One region of the Amycolatopsis australiensis genome, then DNA from elsewhere that is predicted to be linked to it. Evidence: riboswitches for the same ligand, from Rfam matches in the RefSeq annotation. Region 1 holds a riboswitch; the other holds the start of a gene.

What was found. Region 1 has a riboswitch for thiamine pyrophosphate ahead of thiC (phosphomethylpyrimidine synthase ThiC). Riboswitches for the same ligand answer to the same signal wherever they lie in the genome.
Region 2: linked by a shared signal. The riboswitch ahead of BT341_RS12420 (thiamine ABC transporter substrate-binding protein) and the one ahead of thiC (phosphomethylpyrimidine synthase ThiC) in region 1 are both predicted to bind thiamine pyrophosphate.

The regions. Positions count from the first base shown of each region.
Region 1 covers NZ_FPJG01000006.1:1,777,646-1,785,973, reverse strand. The annotation lists gene BT341_RS09850 (AAA family ATPase) at 1-21, shown strand, start outside; gene BT341_RS09845 (LytR C-terminal domain-containing protein) at 28-684, opposite strand; gene BT341_RS09840 (DUF3263 domain-containing protein) at 681-989, opposite strand; gene BT341_RS09835 (peptide deformylase) at 1,145-1,723, shown strand; gene BT341_RS09830 (glycoside hydrolase family 15 protein) at 1,830-3,995, opposite strand; gene BT341_RS09825 (S1C family serine protease) at 4,199-5,110, shown strand; TPP riboswitch at 5,159-5,280, shown strand; gene thiC (phosphomethylpyrimidine synthase ThiC) at 5,274-6,911, shown strand; gene thiD (bifunctional hydroxymethylpyrimidine kinase/phosphomethylpyrimidine kinase) at 6,908-7,714, shown strand; gene BT341_RS09810 (phosphatidylinositol-specific phospholipase C domain-containing protein) at 7,771-8,328, opposite strand, start outside.
Region 2 covers NZ_FPJG01000006.1:2,314,043-2,322,370, forward strand. The annotation lists gene BT341_RS12390 (AAA family ATPase) at 1-1,663, shown strand, start outside; gene BT341_RS12395 (DUF1737 domain-containing protein) at 1,685-1,876, shown strand; gene BT341_RS12400 (AlkA N-terminal domain-containing protein) at 1,884-3,299, opposite strand; gene ychF (redox-regulated ATPase YchF) at 3,402-4,484, shown strand; gene BT341_RS12410 (DUF1330 domain-containing protein) at 4,592-4,882, shown strand; gene BT341_RS12415 (4a-hydroxytetrahydrobiopterin dehydratase) at 5,249-5,533, opposite strand; TPP riboswitch at 5,566-5,673, shown strand; gene BT341_RS12420 (thiamine ABC transporter substrate-binding protein) at 5,697-6,746, shown strand; gene BT341_RS12425 (ABC transporter permease) at 6,842-8,328, shown strand, end outside.

The DNA of each region.
Region 1 (8,328 bases):
AAGACGCAGGCCGGCGAATAGCCGCCGTCAGCTGCCCTTGTGGCCCGATTCGTAGTTGTTCGTCACGATGACGATCACGCCCGGGCTCGCGTCCTTGATGCCTTCGAAGCGCGGCTCGGCCTTGAACCCGAATTCCTGCGCGAGCTGCTTGGCCGCGGCTTCCTCGTCGGTGCCCGGGCGGTAGTACGCCGTCGTCGCCGGGATGATGCCCTGCGAGTAGTTGCTGACGTCGACGACGTTCCAGCCCGCCCCGCGGAAGTCGTCCGCCGCGCGGGCGGCGAGGCCCTTGATCGTCGAGTTGTTGAACACCCGCAGCGTCACCCACTTGTTGGACGCCTGCTGGTCACCGCCCGGCTGGCCGGGCTGGCCCGGTTGCCCGGGCTGGCCCGGTTGCCCGGACTGGCCCGGCTGGCCGGACGCCGGTGCGGACGGCGACGGCGGGGTGGGCGAAGCCGTGGGCGACGTCGGCGAGGACGGCGACGACGTGCCGGACGGGGCGGACGGGCTGCTGGGGCCACCGGACGTGCCCGGCTGCGAAGACGTGCCGCTCGGCCCGGCTTCGTTCGACCCTTCGCCGCCGCTCAGCGCGGAGATCCCGCCGATCACCGCGGCGACGATGGCCACGCCGATCAGGGCGACGCCCGCCGCTTTCATCGGCCGGGACATTCCCGAAAACACGCTCATTTCAGCTCGATCCCCAGTCGCCGGGCGCCTCGCTTGCGCTGGCGGGCGGCACGCGTCTTGCGCAGCCGCTTCACCAGCATCGGGTCCGCTTCGATCGCCTCCGGCTTCTCCAGCAGCTTGTTGAGCAGCTGGTAGTAGCGCGTGGCCGAGAGGTCGAAGCGCTCGCGGATGGCGTTCTCCTTCGCCCCGGCGTGTCGCCACCACTGGCGCTCGAAGGCGAGGATCTCGACCTCGCGTTCGGTCAGGCCGGGCACGGGCTTCGGCGGCGACGGCTGCGGCTCAGCCATCGACTCCGCGGCGTCCATCCGAGTCCCTCTCAATCGGGCGTCATGGCGAATCAGACCTAGCTCTTCCGCGGGCGCCATTCAACCACGGAAGCCCGCGCCGACGTGGGCATCCGCGTCGGCGCGTCACGGTCTGATGCAGGTCTACCAGAGGGGTACGACTAAACTGCGTCGTCGTGACCATCCACCGCATCGTGATCGCGGGCGAGCCCGTGCTGCACCAGCCGACCCGGGAGATCACCGAGTTCGACGAGAAGCTGCGCACGCTCGTGGACGACATGTTCGAGACGATGTACGCCGCCGAAGGCGTCGGCCTCGCGGCCAACCAGATCGGCCTCGACCTGCGGGTGTTCGTCTACGACTGCCCGGACGACGAGGGCGTGCGGCACAAGGGTGTCGTCGTCAACCCGAAGCTGGAGACGTCGGAGATCCCGGAGACGATGCCGGACCCGGACGACGACTGGGAGGGCTGTCTGTCGGCGCCCGGCGAGTCGTACCCGACAGGTCGCGCGAAGTGGGCGAAGGTGACGGGCTTCGACGTCGAAGGCAACCCGATCGAGGTCGAGGGCACCGGCTACTTCGCGCGCTGCCTGCAGCACGAGACCGACCACCTGGACGGGTACATCTACCTCGACCGCCTGGTCGGCCGGCACGCGCGCGCGGCGAAGAAGATGCTGAAGCACAACAAGTGGGGCGTCCCGGGCAACTCGTGGCTGCCACCGAAGACCCCCGAGGACGACGGCGCCGTCATCTGACCGCCCGGCCCCAAGCGCCCCAAGGCGGCCTTGGTTGCGTCAGACGCACCCAAGGCGGCCTTCGGTGCGTCACACGCACCGAAGGCCACATTGGGGCGCTTGAGACTCAGCAGCCGAGGAAGTGGCAGCGGACCACCGCCGGCGTCTCCAGGACCGAGCCCGCCCTGACGTCCCAGGCCAGCCGGACGTACTGCGCGTGCGTCCAGGCCAGCGGGGTCGCCGACGTGTTCGGCGTGCCGGCCGGGAAGCCGGTCTGCCCCGACGGCGGGTTTTCGTCCCACACCTGCTCCGGCATGGTCTCCGCCGAGCTGCTCACCCGGCCGAGGTCACGCAGCCGCCGCGCCGCCGAGGCCGGGTCGCCGAGCGTCAGCTCGTACTCGCCCCGCTCGCCGGCCAGCAGCGGCCACAGCCGCCCGAACGTCGTGCGGCTGCCCGCCGGGAACGTGTAGTCCCACGGCGAGCCGTCGGCCTGCTCGCCGTAGCCGTCCTTCGTGTAGCGGTGCCAGAACTGGCCGGTCGGCGTGGTGAACGCGATGTCGGCGTCGGTCACCCGGATGCTGTTGCGGATCACCGGGTCGTCGGCGCGGTAGACGCCCAGCCGGACCAGGTCGAGGAAACCCGCGTCGGTGACCGCGCGCTGGTCCATCGTGACGCTCGAGTTGCCCAGGTTGTACGTCGTGCCGGCGTTCGCGTTGCCGTCCTTGGTGAGCCGGACGAAGTACGGGTCCTTCGACAGCGGCCCGTTCGTGGTGATCGTCTGCTTCGGCAGGTCGGCCTTCATCTTGTCGGCCGCGGCCAGGTAGCGGGCCGCGTCCGCCGCGGCGCCGTTGTGCGACGCGAGGTCGGCCGCGCAGACGAGCCCGGCGATCACCGAGGCGATGGTCGACGGGGACCAGCCGTCCTGCTCCTCCCAGCGTTCCTGCTGGGTGTACGGCGACGGCTGCCCGTTCGGCCCCTTGTACCCGAGGATGAAGTCGGCGGCCTTGCGGACGCCCGGCCACAGGTCGTTCCGGCCGAGCTGCTGGGCCAGGACGATCGGGAACGCGGTCTCGTCGAGCTGGACCGAGGTCCAGTACGGCACGCCGTCGACGCGGCTGTTCTGCGGCAGGTGCCCGTCGGCCTGCTGCTGCGTGCCGAACATGTAGGACACGGCGCGGTTCGCGGCCGCCTTGTCGCCGCCGGCGGCCAGGCCGGTCGCGATCTGGTAGAGGTCACGCGGCCAGACGAGGTGGTAGGTGCCGGACGGCGACCACTCCGGGTCGTTGTTCCCGAACCGCCACGGCATGCTCGGCGACGCGATGAAGGCGCCCGGGTGGTGCTTGTCCTCGCTCGCGGCGAGCGTCAGCATCGACGCCTTGTAGAGGTCGCGCTCGGCATCGGTCTTCAGCGACGACGGCGGCTTGCTCACCTCACGCAGGTACTGCGCCCAGCCGCGGTCGTACGCGCGCGTGATGTCACGGACACCGCGTCGCTGCGACGCCTGGGCGCTGCCGAGCGCGTCGGCGGCCTTCGCACCCAGGCCGAGCGCGAGGGTGACGTGCCGGTCGCGGAGGCCGTCGGCGTTCGTCTGGCCGGTCAGCACGACGTTGCCCTTGCTCGCGGTGTCGTACTGCTTCAGCTGGAAGGTCTTGGCCAGTTGCGTGTTCCCGTCGGACGCACCCGCGTAGCCGACGCTGGTCTTCGTGAAGGCGGGCTTCGCGGTGAGCGCGGCGGCGTTCGTGGCGTCCTGCGCGGTGACGGCGTCACCCTGACGGGCGGCCGAGTCGTCGGAGCCGTCGTTGGTGAGGTCCGGGTCGGCGACCGCGTAGAGCTGGTAGGGCCGCCCGGTGAGCGACTGGAAGTCGACGTCCACCAGCACCGTCGTGGCGGCCGGGTCGGTGACGTAGGTCTTGCGGAGGCGCCAGCGGTGCTGGTCGTCGGTGACGGTCTGCTCGTAGGTCAGGCTGTCGTCGTCGGTCCGCCGGACCTGCTGCGACTTCGCCGAGTAGTCGGTGACGGCGAAGCTGCGGCCGTCCGTGACGACGAAGTTGAGCGAGCGGACGCTCGGCGTCGACAGGTCCGGGTAGTACACCTCGGACAGCTGGCCACCCTGAAGGGTGAACCAGACGTTGGAGGACCGGTCGCGGGCGGTGCCGAAGCCGGTCTTGTTCGCGGGCAGCCAGCTCGGGTGGGCCCCGGGCGCGCCGGGTGCCTCCTCCGCGGCCACGGCGGTCGCCGGGATCAGCCCGGTGACCAGCAGCCCGGCGAGGGCGCCGAACATGAGTTTGCGCATATCAACCCCACAGAAAGGTCGCTTCTGCACCGTTACAGAAGCGCCTGGCAGTCTGCCGCCGATCCTTCACCGGCGCATGGTCCGAACCGGTGAACCACCGACCGTCACTGGTCCGGTGAACCGGTTCACGGACAGCGAACGGACTTCCCGCGCGCACCGGCGCAGACTTGCAGTACCTGCAACGGTGTAATCGAGGTGCATCGATGGACGAGGCGATGGACGCCTATTCCCGCGCGGTCAGCACGGTCGCGAAGACCGTCACCCCGCACGTCGCCGGGGTCCAGCTCGCGCGCGGCGGCGGCTCGGCCGTCGTCTTCGCCGACGACGGCCACCTGCTCACCAACGCCCACGTCGTCGACGATCACCGGCGGGGTGTCGCGACCTTCGCCGACGGCAGCGAGGTGCCCTTCGACGTCGTCGGAGCCGATCCGCTGTCCGATCTCGCCGTGCTGCGCGCCCGCGGCGAGACACCGTCGGCCGCCGAGCTCGGGGACGCCGACCGGCTCGTCGTCGGGCAGCTCGTCGTCGCCATCGGGAGCCCGCTCGGTTTCTCCGGCACCGTCACCGCCGGTGTCGTCAGCGCACTCGGCCGCGCGCTGCCCGTGCGGCAGGGGCGCGCCACGCGGGTCATCGAAGACGTCATCCAGACCGACGCCGCCCTCAACCCCGGCAATTCCGGTGGCGCGCTCGCCGACTCCGCCGGCCGGGTCGTCGGCGTCAACACCGCCGTCGCCGGCGTCGGGCTCGGGCTCGCCGTGCCGATCAACGCGACGACCCGGCGGATCATCGACACGCTCGTGGTCGAGGGCCGGGTCCGGCGGGCGTACCTCGGTGTCGTCGGCGTGCCCGCGCCGCTGCCGGACGATGTCGCCGAGCGCACCGGGCAGCGCGCCGGGCTGCGCGTGCGCGAAGTCGTCGCCGGCGGCCCCGCCGACCGGGCCGGGCTGCGCGCCGGCGACCTCGTGCTGACCGTCGGGCGAACCCGTGTTTCGGACGCACAAGGCATCCAGCGGCAGCTGTTCGCGGAAGTGATCGGCACCGCACTGCCGATCACCGTGCTGCGCAACGGCGCCATGGTCGACGTCTACGCGACGCCCGCCGAGTTGGTCGGGTGAGGTGAGCGGACTTGAGTCTGCGCCGCCGGCGTGGCATGGTCGGGGGCACAACACCAACGCGGGAGCTCGCGCCATGGCGGGCTGAGAGGGCGACTTGCGTCACGCAGGCGTCGCCGACCGCATGAACCTGACCGGGTAATGCCGGCGTAGGGAGTGAAAGTCGTTGACGACGCTGGAGAACAACGCCGCCGTTTCCGTGACGACCGGGCCGATCACCGGCTCGCGCAAGGTGTACCACCAGACCGAATCCGGGCTTCGCGTGCCCGCGCGGCGGATCGATCTGTCCAACGGGGAACACTTCGACGTTTACGACACTTCGGGCCCGTACACCGATCCGGACGCTTCGATCGACGTCCACAATGGACTGCACCGGCTGCGGGCGGGCTGGGCCGACGGCCGTGCGCACAACACGCAGCTCGGCTGGGCCAAGCAGGGTGTCATCACGCGCGAGATGGAGTACGTCGCCGCGCGGGAACGGGTTTCCCCCGAGTTCGTGCGCGACGAAGTGGCCAGCGGGCGCGCGGTGATCCCGGCCAACCGGAAGCACCCCGAGTCCGAGCCGATGATCATCGGCAAGAACTTCCTCGTGAAGATCAACGCCAACATGGGCAACTCGGCGGTCTGGTCGTCGGTCGAGGAAGAGGTCGACAAGATGGTGTGGGCGACCCGCTGGGGCGCCGACACGATCATGGACCTGTCCACCGGCAAGCGGATCCACGAGACGCGGGAGTGGATCATCCGCAACTCGCCCGTCCCGGTCGGCACGGTGCCGATCTACCAGGCGCTCGAGAAAGTCGACGGGGAGCCCGAAAAGCTGTCGTGGGAGGTCTACCGCGACACGATCGTCGAGCAGTGCGAGCAGGGCGTCGACTACGTCACCGTGCACGCCGGCGTGCTGCTGCGCTACATCCCGCTGACCGCCCGGCGCGTCACCGGGATCGTCAGCCGCGGCGGCTCGATCATGGCCGCGTGGTGCCTGGCGCACCACAAGGAGTCCTTTTTGTACACGCACTTCGAGGAGCTCTGCGAGATCCTCCGGCAGTACGACGTCACGTTCTCCCTCGGTGACGGCCTGCGCCCGGGTTCGATCGCCGACGCCAACGACCGCGCGCAGTTCGCCGAGCTGGAGACGCTCGGCGAGCTGACGCACATCGCGCGTTCGCACGACGTGCAGGTGATGATCGAGGGCCCCGGCCACGTGCCGATGCACAAGATCAAGGAGAACGTGGAGCTGGAGGAGAAGCTCTGCGGCGAGGCACCGTTCTACACGCTCGGTCCACTCGCGACGGACATCGCGCCGGCGTACGACCACATCACGTCGGCCATCGGCGCGGCGCAGATCGGCTGGTACGGCACGGCGATGCTGTGCTACGTCACGCCGAAGGAGCACCTCGGCCTGCCGAACCGCGACGACGTCAAGACCGGCGTGATCACGTACAAGATCGCCGCGCACGCCGCGGACCTGGCCAAGGGGCACAAGTACGCGCAGGAGTGGGACGACGAGCTGTCGAAGGCGCGGTTCGAGTTCCGCTGGAACGACCAGTTCAACCTCTCGCTCGACCCGGACACGGCGCGCTCGTTCCACGACGAGACGCTGCCCGCCGAGCCGGCCAAGACCGCGCACTTCTGCTCGATGTGCGGGCCGAAGTTCTGCTCGATGCGGATCACCCAGGATGTCCGCAAGTACGCCGAGGAGCACGGACTGTCCACTGTGGAAGCCATCGAGGCCGGCATGGCTTCGAAGTCCGCGGAGTTCACCGAATCGGGCGGCAAGGTGTACCTGCCCGTGGTGGGGCCATGACGCCACGGACGGCCCTCACCATCGCCGGATCCGACTCCGGCGGTGGTGCGGGCATCCAGGCGGACCTGCGGACGTTCTTCGCGCACGGCGTGCACGGGCTGGTCGCGCTGACCGCCGTCACCGTGCAGAACTCGTTGGGCGTGCAGGGTTTCACGGAGCTCCCCCCGGACGTCGTCACCGCGCAGATCAAGGCGGTGGCGTCCGACATGGGCGTGAACGCGGCGAAGACGGGCATGCTGGCGTCGGCGGAGATCATCCGCGCGGTCGCGAAGACGCTCGACGAGCTGGGCTCGGCCTTCCCGCTCGTGGTCGACCCGGTGGCGGCGTCGATGACGGGACACGCACTGCTGCGCGAAGACGCGCTGGAGGCGATCCGCACGGAGCTGTTCCCCCGGGCCACGCTGATCACGCCGAACCTGGACGAGGTGCGGCTGCTGACCGGGATTTCGGTGGTGGACACGGCTTCTCAGCGAGCGGCGGCCGAGGCGCTGCTGGCGTTCGGCTCCCGGTGGGTCCTGGTGAAGGGCGGCCACATGACGGGCACGCCCGAGTGCGTGGACCTGCTCTCGGACGGCCGCGAGTTCATCTCCCTGACCGGCCCGCGCTACGAGACGCAGAACACCCACGGCGGCGGTGACACCCTGGCGTCGGCGATCACGGCGTCACTGGCGAAGGGCGCCTCGGTGCCGGACGCGGTCGCGGCGGGCAAGAAGTTCATCGAGCGTTGCGTGGCGGAGGCCTACCCGCTGGGCGCGGGGGTCGGCCCGGTGTCGCCGTTCTGGGTCCTCCCGCAGTCGTCGTGAGTGAGAAACCGGGGTAGGACCCTGTTTCTCACTCACGACAGCCACGGCGGACCGGCCTAGCCGCGGTTCAGCACCTGGGGCAGCACCGTCGTCAACCCGGTCCAGTCCGCCGTGACCACCGACGCGTGCTGCTTCGCCAGTTCCGCGACGCGCTGGTTGGCCTGGTCCACCGTCGGGTTGTGGGCGTCGATCGCCGGGGCCACGTTCTGCGCGTCCGTCATCACCAGGTAGTAGTGATCGGCGTCGTACCACCACGGGCCCGTCTGCGTCACCCACGCGCTCGCGTCGCCGTCGAACACCACGAACCACGGCTTCAAGTCGGCCGTGTACTTGTCCCGCGGATCTCCCGCCGCCGCGCCGTGGACGGTCGGGAAGATGTTCGCCTCACCCAGCCGGCCCGCGTTCTTGAGGCCCACCAGGTACCGCGCGTACTCGACGTCGGTGTGCAGCGTGTCGGTCGGGTTCCCCTCCTCGACCGTGCCCGGGATGATCTCCGTGATCACCCGGCCGCGCAACGCGTCCACGGACGGCCAGTTGTCCGCCTTCGCCGCGTCGTCGAGCGTGCCGTAGCCGCCCAGCAGTTCCGCCGGGCGGAACGCGACGCTGCCGAGGTG
Region 2 (8,328 bases), 540 kb from region 1:
CGACGGGGCACGCGCCAGGGTCGAGGAGCTGACGGCCGTCGCGCGTGACGCGGCCGAGCTGCCCGGAGCGCAGGCGAAAGTCCAGCGCGGCGAGGCGAAGCTGCGCGAAGTGGTCGACACGCATCAGGCAGCCCGGCAGCACCGGCTCGACCTGCGGGAACGGCGGCTCGACGGGATGGCGGCGGAGCTCGCCGCCGCGTTGCCGGAGGGCGCGCCGTGCCCGGTGTGCGGGTCGGCGGAGCATCCGGCGAAGGCCGACCGGGACGCCGAACTGGTCGACCCGGCCGAGGAGCGGGCCGCCGAAGAGGCCGAGCAGGCCGCCGACGCGATGCGGCAGCGGGTCGTGGCCGCGCTGGAAGAGGCGAAGGCGCGGCTGGCGGGACTGCTCGAACGCCTGGCCGGGCGCACAGCGGAGTCCGTCGCGGCCGAGCTGGCGGAGGCCAAGGAGACCGTCGCGACGCTCACGCGGCAGGCGTCCGGGAAGGCGAAGCTCGGCCAGCAGGTCATCCTCCTGGAACGCGACCTGGAAACGCGGACCGAACGCCTGCGCCAGGTCGAGCAGGCCGCGGTCGAAGCGACGACCGACGTCCGGGCCCTGGACGAGCGGCTCGCCGAGCGCGAACGCCGTCTGGTCGCCGGACGCGGCGAGTTCGCGGACGTCTCCGCCCGGCGCGAGCACCTGATCGGCCTCGCCGAAGCCCTCGAAGCGGTCGCCGAGGCCCGGACGGCGGTCGCTGGCGCCCGGGAGCGCGTGGCCCAGCAGCGCGCGCTGGTCGACGCCGCGGTCAAGGCGAAGGGGTTCACGTCGCTGAAGAAGGCACGCGCCGCGATGCTGCCGGACGAGCAGATCGAAAAACTGGAACAGGGCATCGCGGAGGCCGAGGCCGCCGCGGCGGGGGCGCGGGCGCTGCTGTCCGAGCCCGACCTGTTCGGGATCTCACCGGACGACGTCGCGGACGTCGACCGCGCGGCCGACGCGGCCGAAGTCGCACGGGCCCGTGCCGACTCCGCGTACGCGGCGCTGCGCGTGGCGACGGCCCAGCACGAGGAATTGACGCGGCTGGCCGGGTTGCTGCGCAACGCGCTCGCCGGGCTGGCTCCCGCCGAAGCGGCGTACGCCGAACTGCGCGCGCTCGCGGACGTCGTCAACGGGCGCGGGCAGAACAGCCGGAAGATGTCGCTGCGCTCGTACGTGCTGGCCGCGCGGCTGGAGGAGGTGGCGGTCGCCGCCACGCACCGGCTGCGGACGATGAGCCAGGGGCGCTATTCGTTCGTGCACTCGGACGCCGCGGGGGCGCGCGGTACCCGCGGCGGCCTGGGCATCGACGTGCTCGACGACTACTCGGGCACGATCCGCCCGGCGAAGACGCTCTCCGGCGGTGAGTCGTTCCTCGCGTCGCTGGCCCTGGCGCTCGGGCTGGCCGACGTCGTCGCCGGCGAGACCGGCGGCGCGCTGCTGGACACGCTGTTCGTCGACGAGGGATTCGGCACGCTGGACGCCGAAACCCTCGACGTCGTGATGAACATCCTCGACGAGCTCCGCGCGGGCGGCCGGGTGGTCGGCCTGGTCTCGCACGTCGAGGAGCTGCGGCAGCGCATCCCGACGCGGCTGCGGGTCCGCAAGTCCCGCACGGGCTCGACCTTGGAGGTGCGCGCCGGCTGACGGCTCGGACAAGATGAAGGCATGACGGACCAGCCGCCGAACGGCCTGCCCCGCTACCGCCTGCTCACCGGCCCGGACGACGCGAAGTTCTGCCACCGGGTCAGCGAGGCGCTCGAACTCGGTTACCGCCTGCACGGCTCGCCGGCCGCGACGTTCGACGGCGGCCAGGTGATCGTCGCGCAGGCGCTGCTGTGGCGGGGCGAGCAGGGCTGACGGCGCGTCAGGCCGCCGCGTGCCGGAGGTACATCGCGGCGTAGGAACACCAGGGCGTCCAGCTCCGCGCGCGCTCCGGCAGTGAGTCCGGCGCGATGCCCAGGGCCGTGGCGCCCCGCCGGACCGTGGCGTCCTCGGCCAGCAGGACGTCCGGGGCGCCGAGGACGCGCATGAGCACGTAGTCCGCCGTCGACGCGTCGAGGCCCGGGCACGCCAGCAGCTCGGCCCGGAGTTCGGCCGCCTCCCGGCCGACGTGCACGTCCAGGCGGCCTTCGGCCAGTGCGGACGCGACGCTGGTCACCGTCTCCGAGACCTGCGCGGCCGCGATCCGGGCCGCGTCCGGGAAGAGCCGCGTGACGCCCCACTCGGCCGGGACCTCGTCGCCGAGCGACGCCACCTCGGCGCTTCGCGGGCCGAGCAGGGCGCGCAGCAGCAGCTCCTCGCCGTCGACGGCGCCCGGCACCCGGATGCCGGGCACGGCCGTGACGACCGGGGCCAGCGCCGGGTCCGCGCCGAGGACCCGCGTGACCGCGGACGGGTCGGCGTCGAGGTCGAGCAGCCGGCGCACCCGGCTGACCGCGCTGCCGAGGTCACGCAGGTCGGCCAGCGACAGCTCGCAGCGCACGTGGTCGGGCTGCGGCGTCAGCCGTACGACGCCGGTGCCGTGGGGCAGCCGCAACGTCCGGGCGTAGGACTCCGAAGTGAGGTCTTCGACGCCCGCAACCGCGTGAGCTGCGAAGTAGCGAAGCAACCCAGCCGCGTCGAACGGCGGCCTGAACGGCAACCGCAGGCTGAGCCGCGTCCCGCTGACGTCGCCCTCGCGTCTGCGACGCGACGCAGCGAAGGCGCGAAGCTGCGAAGGAGTCGTCGCGAAGACTTCGCGGATGGTCTCGTTGAACTGCCGGACGCTGGAGAAGCCCGCCGCGAACGCGACGTCCGTCAGCGGCAGCTCGGACATTTCGATGAGCAGGCGGGCCGAGTGCGCCCGGTGGGCGCGGGCCAGCGCGAGCGGCCCCGCGCCCAGCTCGGCGGTGAGCACCCGGCCGAGCTGGCGTTCCGAGTAGCCGAGCCGGCGCGCGAGGCCGGGGACGCCTTCGCGTTCGACGGTCCCGTCGGAGATCAGGCGCATCGCCCGCGCCGCGAGGTCGGCGCGCACGTTCCAGTCCGGCGACCCGGGCACGGCGTCGGGCAGGCAGCGGCGGCAGGCGCGGAAGCCGTTGGCCTGGGCGGCCGCCGACGTCGGGAAGAAGCGGACGTTCTGCGCCTTCGGCGTCGACGCCGGGCAGGACGGGCGGCAGTAGATGCCGGTCGTGCGGACCGCCATGATGAACTGGCCGTCGAAGCGCGAGTCGCGGGCGGTGACCACGCGGTAGCAGCGTTCGGTGTCCCGCCAGAGCGCGGGCGGCTCGGTTGTCGTGACCATGCCTTCGAGCATGCCAGCAGGTCAGCGCGGTCGCTGGCGGAAATCCGACGCGGCGTTGGGTGCGTGGGGCCCGGGCGGGGCGGGCACGTAGACTGCGAGGTCGTGAGCCTCACCCTCGGTATCGTCGGCCTGCCCAACGTCGGCAAGTCCACTCTGTTCAACGCGCTGACCCGCAACGACGTGCTCGCCGCGAACTACCCGTTCGCGACGATCGAGCCGAACGTCGGCGTGGTGCCGCTGCCGGACCCCCGGCTGGACAAGCTGGCCGAGCTGTTCCACTCGGAGAAGACCGTCCCGGCGGTGGTGTCCTTTGTGGACATCGCGGGCATCGTCAAGGGCGCGTCCGAGGGTGCCGGGCTGGGCAACAAGTTCCTCGCGAACATCCGTGAGGCCAATGCCATCTGCCAGGTCATCCGCGTGTTCGACGACCCGGACGTGGTGCACGTCGACGGCCGGATCGACCCGTCGAGCGACATCGAGACGATCAACACCGAGCTGATCCTCGCCGACCTGCAGACCCTCGACAAGGCGCTGCCGCGGCTGGAGAAGGAAGCGCGGACGAAGAAGGAGAACAAGCCCGCGCTGGACAACGCGCAGAAGGCGAAGGAGATCCTCGACGCCGGCCGCACGCTCTTCCAGGCACAGAAGGAGGTCGACTTCGCGGCGCTGCGCGAGCTGAGCCTGCTGACCACGAAGCCGTTCCTGTACGTGTTCAACGCCGACGAGTCGGTGCTCACCGACGAGGCCCGCCGCGAAGAGCTGACCAAGCTGGTCGCCCCGGCGGACGCGGTGTTCCTCGACGCGAAGGTCGAGGCGGAGCTGCTGGAGCTGGACGACGAGGAGTCGGTCCGCGAGCTGCTGGAGTCGGTCGGCCAGCCGGAGCCGGGCCTGTACTCGCTGGCCCGCGCGGGCTTCCACACGCTCGGCCTGCAGACGTACCTGACGGCGGGCCCGAAGGAATCCCGCGCGTGGACGATCCCGCAGGGCGCGACGGCCCCCCAGGCGGCGGGGGTGATCCACACGGACTTCGAGCGCGGCTTCATCAAGGCGGAGATCGTGTCGTTCGACGACCTGATGGAGGCCGGCTCGATGGCGGCGGCGCGGGCGGCGGGCAAGGTCCGCATGGAGGGCAAGGACTACGTCATGGCCGACGGCGACGTGGTCGAGTTCCGTTTCAACGTGTGAGCCGTTGCGGCTCCGGATGCCCGACGATCGACCTGGACGACGGCGGAGGCCAGCCGGGTAGCGACGGCACCACGCTCCGGCCGTCCGGCTCTGCCACGCTCGGCGGCGTGACCGCTTACGTGATCTCCGAAGTCGAAGTCCTCGACGAAGCCCAAGCCCGGCGTTACCGCGAGCTGGCCCAGGCCTCGATCGAGGCGCACGGTGGGCGTTACCTCGCTAGAGGGGCGGTCCCGGCCGCGCTCGAAGGACCGGCCGGCGACGGCCGTCTCGTCATCGTCGAGTTTCCCGATCGGGGGACCGCAGAACGCTGGTACGGCTCCGATGAGTACGCCGCCGCCCTCGGGATCAGGGCGACGGCGCTTCGGCGACGGCTGCTGCTCGTCGACGGGGTCGGCTAGCCGAGGAGGCCCAGCAGCGCGATCGCGATCAGGACCACCGCCGGGGCGAGGGCGTTGATCCAGGCGCGCTGGGCGGGGGTGGGGGCGGCGGGGCTGTTCATGGCGTTCCCAAGGTCGGACCGATGCTTCCGCAGGAACAGCGCGCCGATCACGTCCCGCGTTAGCAGGTGTGATCGAACTCTCAGCCGTCCAGGTGATGGCGGTTGCGGGCGGTGAACCAGAGCACGCCGCCGGCCGCCGCCACCATCGACGCGAACGCCGCTGCTCCCACCACGATTGCCTGGGTCATGCTCGTCTCCCTCCTGGAATGGTCCGGTAACCGAGAGACGTCGAAACCCGCGAAAAGTGCACTCAGAGTTACCGGGATCACAGTCCCGAGATGACCGAGTCGATCTGCGCGGCCAGGTCGAAGTCCTTCGCCGTGAGGCCGCCCGCCGAATGCGTGCTGAGCCGGAACGTCAGCGTGCGCCAGCGGATGTCGATGTCGGGGTGGTGGTCGGCCGCTTCGGCCAGCTCCGCGACGCGGTCCACCACCTCGATCGCCTGCGGGAAGCTCGCCAGTTCCACCTCGCGGGAGATCACCGATCCGGATCGGGTCCAGTGCTCACCCAGCCGGGCGTCGGCCTCGGAGTCGCTCAACAGTTCCGTCATGTCTCCATGGTCGTCCGTCCTGGACTACGCTGCACGGTTGCCACGGGAGTCCGGTGAGCCGGGCTGAGAGGCGGGTCACCCCGCGACCGTTCGCACCTGACCGGATCATGCCGGCGAAGGGAGGGCTTTCCCCTCCTCGTCCGGCGAAGTGCAGGAGGGGTAGATGAAACGCAGGGCTGTTCGCGCCGCGACGGCCATCGCCGCCGTCAGCGCCGTCGCCGCGGGGTGCTCGCTGTCGGACGGTGACGGTGGCACGCAGCAGACGCCCACCGTCACCCTCGTGACGCACGATTCGTTCCTGGCGCCGCAGGAGGTGCTCGACGCCTTCCAGCGGCAGTCCGGCATCAAGATCTCCGTGCTCAAGCAGGGTGACGCCGGTTCGCTGACCAACAAGCTCGTGCTCACCAAGGCCAACCCGGTCGGCGACGTCGCGTACGGCGTCGACTCGACCTTCGCCTCGCGCGCCCTGCAGGAAGGCGTCTTCGAGCCCTACACGAGCCCGGAGGCCGACCGCGGCCCGCAGCGCTACGCCGTCGACCCCGAGCACCGCCTGTCCGCGGTCGACGTCGGCGACGTCTGCGTCAACGTCGACACGAACTACTTCGCCGCCAAGGGCATCCCGGCGCCGGCCGGCTACGACGACCTCGCCGACCCCAAGTACAAGGACCTGCTGGTCGCCGAGGACCCGGCCACGGCGTCGCCCGGGCTGGCGTTCCTCCTCGGCACCATCGCGAAATACGGCGATGGTGGCTGGAAGGACTACTGGACCAGGCTGAAGGCCAACGGCGTCAAGGTCGTCAGCGGCTGGGAAGAGGCCTACACGAAGGACTTCTCCGGCTCGTCCGGCAAGGGGCCGCGGCCGATCGTCGTCTCCTACGCGTCGTCGCCCGCCGCCGAAATCGGTGATGACGGCAAGCCGCGCACCAAGGCGCTGCTCGACACCTGCTACCGGCAGGTCGAGTACGCCGGCGTGCTGGCGAACGGCAAGCAGGTCGAGAACGCGCGCAAGGTCGTCGACTTCCTGCTCTCGCAGCAGTTCCAGGCGACCGTCGCGGCCAACATGTACGTCTACCCGGCGCGCCAGGGCGTCGACCTGCCCGCCGGCTGGGCGCAGGTCGCGCCGCTGCCGCAGAAGCCGCAGACGCTGCCCGCCGACCAGGTGCAGGCCGGCCGCGAGAAGTGGATCGGCGAATGGCGCACGCTCATGCAGTGACACCCGTGGCTCCGCCCCCGGCCGGGGGCTCCGCCACCCGGAAACCAACGGCCCCGCCGCGAACCGCCCGCGGCCTCGGCCTGGCGTTGCTCGGGCTGGCGCCGATCGGGTTCCTGGTCGTCTTCTTCGCCTGGCCGGTGCTGGCGATCGTCGGCCGCGGGTTCGCCGCCGGCGGCCTCGGCGTCGTCCTCGGCGACCCGCGGACGTGGCAGCTGGCCGGGTTCACCGTGGCGACGGCGGCCGCGTCGACGCTGGTCGCCGTGGTCGCCGGCCTGCCCGTGGCGTTCCTGCTCGCGCGGGTGCGGCTGCCCGGCGTCGGCTTGGCGCGGACGCTCGTGCTGGTGCCGTTCGTGCTGCCGACGGTCGTCGTCGGGCTCGCCTTCCGCGCGCTCTGGCCGGACGGTGGCGTGCTGCCGATCGTGCTGGCCAACGCCTTCTTCAACGTCGCGGTCGTCGCACGGACCGTCGCCGGGCTGTGGGCGCGGCTGGACGGACGGACGACCGACGCCGCCCGCGCGCTCGGTGCGTCCCCGTGGCGGGCCTTCCGCTCGGTGACGCTGCCCGCGCTCGCGCCGGCGATCGCGTCCGCCGCGGCCGTCGTCTTCCTGTTCTGCGCCACCAGTTTCGGCGTCGTGCTCATCCTCGGCGGCGCCCGGTACCGGACCCTGGAAACCGAGATCTACCTCCGGACGGTCGACCTCCTGGACCTCTCCGGCGCCGCCGCGCTGTCGCTGATCCAGTTCACCGCCGTGGTCGCGGCGCTGGTCGTCGGCGGGCTGGCGCGGCGGCGCAAGGACGGCGCCCGGATCGGATCCGGCCGCGCGGGGTGGCCGAGCGGCGGCGAATGGTGGGTCGTCGGCGCGGCGGGCGTCGTGCTCGCGCTGCTGCTGACGCCGATCGTCGCGCTCCTCGTCGAGTCGGTGTCCACAGCGGACGGCTGGAGCCTCGCCGGCTTCCGGGCCCTCACGAGTACCGGCGAGAAGGGCGCGCTGCAGGTGTCCGGCTGGGACGCCGCGCTCAACTCGCTGAAGGTCGCGATCGACGCGACACTGCTCGCGATGGTCGTCGGCGTGCTGGCGTCCGTCGTCCTCGTGGCACTGCGGCGATCGCCCGCGAAAGCCGCGCGCGGGCTGGGCGAGACGATGGACGCCGTCCTGATGCTGCCGCTCGGGGTGTCCGCGGTGACGGTCGGGTTCGGCTACCTCGTGACGCTCGACGCGCTGCCCGGCGACCTCCGCACGTCGCCCTACCTCGTCCCGCTGGCCCAGGCGCTGGTGATCATCCCGCTGATCGTGCGGATGGTGCTGCCGGTGCTGCGCTCGGTCGACGTCCGGCTGCGGCAGGCCGCCTCGACGCTCGGCGCGAGCCCGCTGCGGGTGTGGCGGGAGATCGACCTGCCGCTGACGCTGCGGCCGCTGGTCGCCGCGGCGGGGTTCGGGTTCGTCGTCGCGCTCGGCGAGTTCGGCGCGACCAGCTTCCTGGCCCGGCCGACGGCGCCGACGCTGCCGGTCGCGGTCGCGACGCTGATGGCGCGCCCGGGCGAGCTGAACAACCAGATGGCCTACGCGGCGTGCGCGCTGCT